2 regions of the Lysinibacillus pakistanensis genome follow, and region 2 is predicted to be linked to the other one. Evidence: predicted binding sites of a transcription regulator. Region 2 holds the regulator's gene; the other holds the start of a gene.

Region 1 (2,414 bases), 2.2 Mb from region 2:
AGGGCTAGCGGTGGGAATTTTAACGTCAAGTACAGCAACAGGGCAATTAATTTTACTGCCTGTACTAGCTATTATCATTGAGCAATTTTCTTGGAGACATGCGATTGGCTTAATTCTTCTACTTAGTACGCTCATGTTTATCATCATTTTGCTATTTATAAAAAACAAACCACAAGATATTGGGATACTACCTTATGGACAGGAAGAAGAGCTAGAAATATCTCAAGAGCCTCATAAAAAAAATCCAATTACTATAGCTTTTAGTGGACTATTTGAGGCCATAAAGGTTAAAGAATTTTGGCTATTAGCGGGAAGTTTTTTTATTTGTGGTCTTTCAACAAATGGATTAGTCGGCACTCATTTTGTATCCTATTGTATTAGCTTTGGTGTACCATTAGTTACTGCTGCATCGCTTCTTTCCTTTATGGGCATATTTAATCTCGTTGGTACTACTTTGTCAGGGTGGTTATCGGATCGTTTTGATAATCGATGGTTATTGTTTTGGTACTATCTTTTAAGAGGGATGTCCTTGCTATTGCTTCCTTACGCATTAGCACAAGGTTCACTTCCCTTACTAGCAATCTTTACAATTTTTTACGGATTAGATTGGATTGCCACTGTACCTCCTACCATTAGTATTGCTAGAAAAACTTTTGGGACGAATAAAAGTGGTGTTATTTATGGATGGATTTTTGCATCACACCAGGCAGGTGCTGCTCTAGCTGCTTATGGTGGAGGGCTTATTTATAAGTTTTTCAATTCTTATACATGGGCTTTTTTCCTGGCAGGTGTTTTCTGTGCTTTAGCAAGCTTATTTGTTATTATGGTAAAAAAACAGCCACAAAGGCAAGCTCAGCCTGAATAATATTGAAAAAATGAACTCAATGATTTTATTGATTTCATTTTTTTTGACTTATAACAAACAAAAGTTTATAATGTAAACAAATATAATAAAAGGTGATGCTATGAATGAAAGAGAACAGGCGGTACTGGCATTAATTCGTCAAAATCCGTTTATGTCTCAGCAAGAGATGGCGGATAAGATGAATCTATCTCGTCCAGTCCTAGCCAACTTAGTGTCGAGCTTAACGAAGCAAGGAAAAATAGTAGGACGTGCGTATATTTTACCCGAGGAAAATGAAATTATTTGTATCGGTGGCGCAAATCTAGATCGTAAATTTCACGTGAAGGGGAACGTCCAGTTTGGTACTTCCAATCCTGCAAGCTCTTCATTTAGTGTGGGTGGTGTTGGGCGAAACATTGCTGAGAATCTAGGTAGGCTAAATCATCAGGTAACATTACTAACAACGGCTGGCAATGATGCTGATTGGCAAGTTATCCATGAGGCTTCTGAGTCCTTTATGAATTTACGTTATGTTGAGCAATTACCAGATGCTTCAACTGGCTCTTATACTGCAATAATGGATGAGCAGGGAGAGCTAGCACTGGCTGTTGCAAACATGGAAGTATATGATCTGTTATTGCCGAGCTTGTTAAAGAAGCACGAGGCAATGCTTGTCAATGCTGGATGCTATATTTTGGATTTAAACTGCCCAAAGGAAACAGTAGCCTATATTCAACAGATGGCAATTGCCCGTGAAATTCCGTTAGTCATTGTGCCTGTATCTTCCCCTAAAATGAATCGACTACCTGATACTTTGCAAGGGGTTACTTGGTTTATCTGTAACACGGACGAAGCGGAAACAATTGTAGGGCATGCAATTGAAAGCGCTGCCGATTATGAAAAAGCATTACAGCAACTACTTCAGTTAGGTGCTGAGCATGTCATTATTACAGCAGGAAGCAAGGGTGTTTTTGCAGCATCAACTTCGATTAAGCCTAGTCATTTTAAGGCTAAGATTATAGATAAGATTGAAGATGTAACAGGGGCAGGAGACGCCTTTGTCAGTGCAGTGATTCATAGCTGGCTTACTGGACAATCCTTCGCGACAAGCATTGATGCCGGTTTAACAAATGCTAAAAACACACTGGCATCCCCATACACAGTAAGACCTGAATTATCTGTAGATTTGTTAAAAAGTGAAATGGAGGAATAACAACATGAAAGAATTCATCGTATTATCAGAGGAAGTAAAAGCAGGGCAAGCAAAAGGTTTACCAATCGTAGCATTAGAATCAACAATTATCTCTCACGGTATGCCATACCCTCAAAACGTACAAACTGCGCGTGAAGTAGAGCAAATTATCCGTGACAATGGTGCAGTTCCAGCAACGATTGCTTTAATTGATGGGAAAATTAAAATCGGTTTATCAGATGAAGAACTTGAAATGTTCGGTAATGCGCAAGGAGTAGCAAAAACTTCACGTCGTGACTTAGGCTATTTATTGGCAACAAAAAAATTAGGTGCGACAACTGTAGCAGCGACAATGATTTGTGCTGAACTTGCGGGCAT
Region 2 (2,414 bases):
GCTGATATTCCTCTACGATCGCTAATATTTCTAGCAGCATCGTATCCATTTCATTTAATTGTACAGGTCCTGCATCCCGCATGGAGAAAACATCTGTTTCTGTTTTTTGCAATAAATGCAGCACAGCCATTCTGGCATTCCCACGTCCTAAGCGAGTTTCATCCTGCACAAATAATGCATGAATTTTCTCTTCTTTAATGAAATCAAGCATTTCGAGTAAGCCATCTCGCTCCACATCATAGCCACTATGCTGATCTAAAAAAATGCCCTTTATATTGTAGCCCTGCTCCTTGGCATAGCGCGTTAATTCTTCCTGCTGACGCTCGAGCGAGGAACTTTGTGTCTCTTTTTCTGTACTCACACGGCAATAGATTACAGCCGATTGTTGTTTATTTATCATGGTTCATTTCTCGCAATTTCAATAGAGTTTATGGGATTGGCTTGGTTTCCCACCACTGGAATGACTAATGATTTACCTGCAATAATTTGAACATCTGGTAATTCATTTTCTGTCTTTACTAATTTAATCCAGTCTTCCTTACTCATTTTACCACGGTATTGCTCTGCTAACGACCATAGGCTATCGCCATGCTCGACCTGTATTTCCTTGTAAGTCACCTCACCAGGATCTGTTATGTAAAGGTATCCTGTAAACAGTAAGCAAGCCCCTAATAAAATGGAGATATGCGGATTTTTCTTTAACCAATTCATCATTATAACCTCTTTTCTAGAATGTTTGTTCGGAATGTATGTTCTTATAATAGTGCGAACAAATGTTTTTGTCAAACACTTTTCGAACCTATGTTTGCATAAGTGTTCGCATTCTGCTATACTATCTAATAAGTAGAAATAAAAGAAAAAAGAGGTGAGCAATCATGAAAAAAGTTTCGAAAAGACAAGAAGACATTTTAGCCTTTATTAAAGAAGAAGTACGCGCAAAGGGGTATCCACCATCTGTACGTGAAATTGGCGAAGCAGTTGGACTTGCTTCAAGCTCAACAGTTCATGGACATTTAGCTCGTTTAGAACAAAAGGGCTTTATCCGCCGTGACCCAACAAAGCCACGTGCCATTGAAATATTGGAGCCAGAAGATTCGATCCAAAAGCAAAGTGTTATTCATGTCCCTCTTGTGGGTAAGGTAACAGCAGGTTCTCCAATTACAGCTATTGAAAATATCGAAGAGTATTTCCCGCTGCCAGATACTTATGGGACAAGTGAGGATCAATTATTTATGCTAGAGATTATGGGTGAATCCATGATTGAAGCTGGTATACTTGATGGAGATTTAGTTATCGTAAAGCAAAAATCAACGGCTGATAATGGGGATATTGTCGTGGCAATGACAGAAGAGGATGAAGCAACGGTTAAGCGTTTCTTTAAGGAAAAAAATCATTTCCGTTTACAGCCTGAAAACTCCACAATGGAGCCAATTATTGTCGATCAAGTTTCAATTTTAGGACAAGTTGTAGGCCTTTATCGTCGTGTGCACTAAAAAATATAAAATTTTTGGATGATTTTAAGAGGCTGATATGTTCCCCGATGAGCATATACCTCTTTTTCTTAATTTGAGACATAGAACAAAATACGATCTACATAGGGAGTGCATCTATTTGAAACAAAAAATTAAGCAAGCTGTACAAGAGGCTTATACGACAATGTATAGCTCCTTAAACGATGAACAAATTTATGCGGCTGTTTTAGTGACAGATGGTGATTGTGGTAGCCTTTATTTAACAATCGGAACAGAAAAATCACTAATTGAAATTGGTCAGAACTATGAGGACGACCCCGAAAACTATCGCTTTTTAAAGGATGAATATTTACATTATGATGAGACGGATATGCTCGAAAAGATTAGTCGTGAATTATTAGATACAATATTGCATATCGAAGACGAGGAATTTGTTAAACATAAAGAGATGCTTCATCAAGCAATGAGTGATACGATGTATGAATTGAAACAGGAGGGCATTATTAACGAAAGCATTTTTGTTTTTATTTCGGTGACTGATGATGACGAGGATGAAATATTGGAGCTAACGTCAGCAAAGCGCTGTAATCCAAATCACCCCCTACTCCCTGCATTTATCCGTAATTGGCAGTATTAAATACCTCTAAGAAGATGTCGAACAAAATTTTTCACCATCTTCCTTTATCAAAAAAAGAATCCACTTCACAATGGATTCTATGCCTCTAATTTGAATGTTAGGCTTGCCTTTATAAAAGCAGTAAATATTTTCTTTGACACTTCATCTCCTGCCATCGCCTGCTCTTCTGGGTGCCACTGTACCGCCAGACAAAACGGGTGATCTTCATGTACGACAGCTTCTACAATTCCATCACTGGATTTGGCAGCAACCTTTAATTTCTCAGCTAATACGTTGACAGCCTGATGATGAAAGGAATTTACAGC

The links. Region 2 encodes LexA, which represses DNA repair genes until DNA is damaged. Its sites were predicted from a motif close to CGAACATATGTTCG; they were not measured.
Region 1: the regulator LexA is predicted to act here: its motif matches at 920-933, upstream of QNH24_RS17970 (carbohydrate kinase).

The regions. Positions count from the first base shown of each region.
Region 1 is NZ_CP126101.1:3,618,844-3,621,257, reverse strand. It holds gene QNH24_RS17975 (MFS transporter) at 1-865, shown strand, start outside; gene QNH24_RS17970 (carbohydrate kinase) at 966-2,057, shown strand; gene QNH24_RS17965 (pseudouridine-5'-phosphate glycosidase) at 2,062-2,414, shown strand, end outside.
Region 2 is NZ_CP126101.1:1,402,927-1,405,340, reverse strand. It holds gene QNH24_RS06570 (YneB family resolvase-like protein) at 1-400, opposite strand, end outside; gene yneA (cell division suppressor protein YneA) at 397-714, opposite strand; gene lexA (transcriptional repressor LexA) at 876-1,493, shown strand; gene QNH24_RS06555 (DUF4303 domain-containing protein) at 1,612-2,109, shown strand; gene QNH24_RS06550 (gamma-glutamyl-gamma-aminobutyrate hydrolase family protein) at 2,187-2,414, opposite strand, start outside.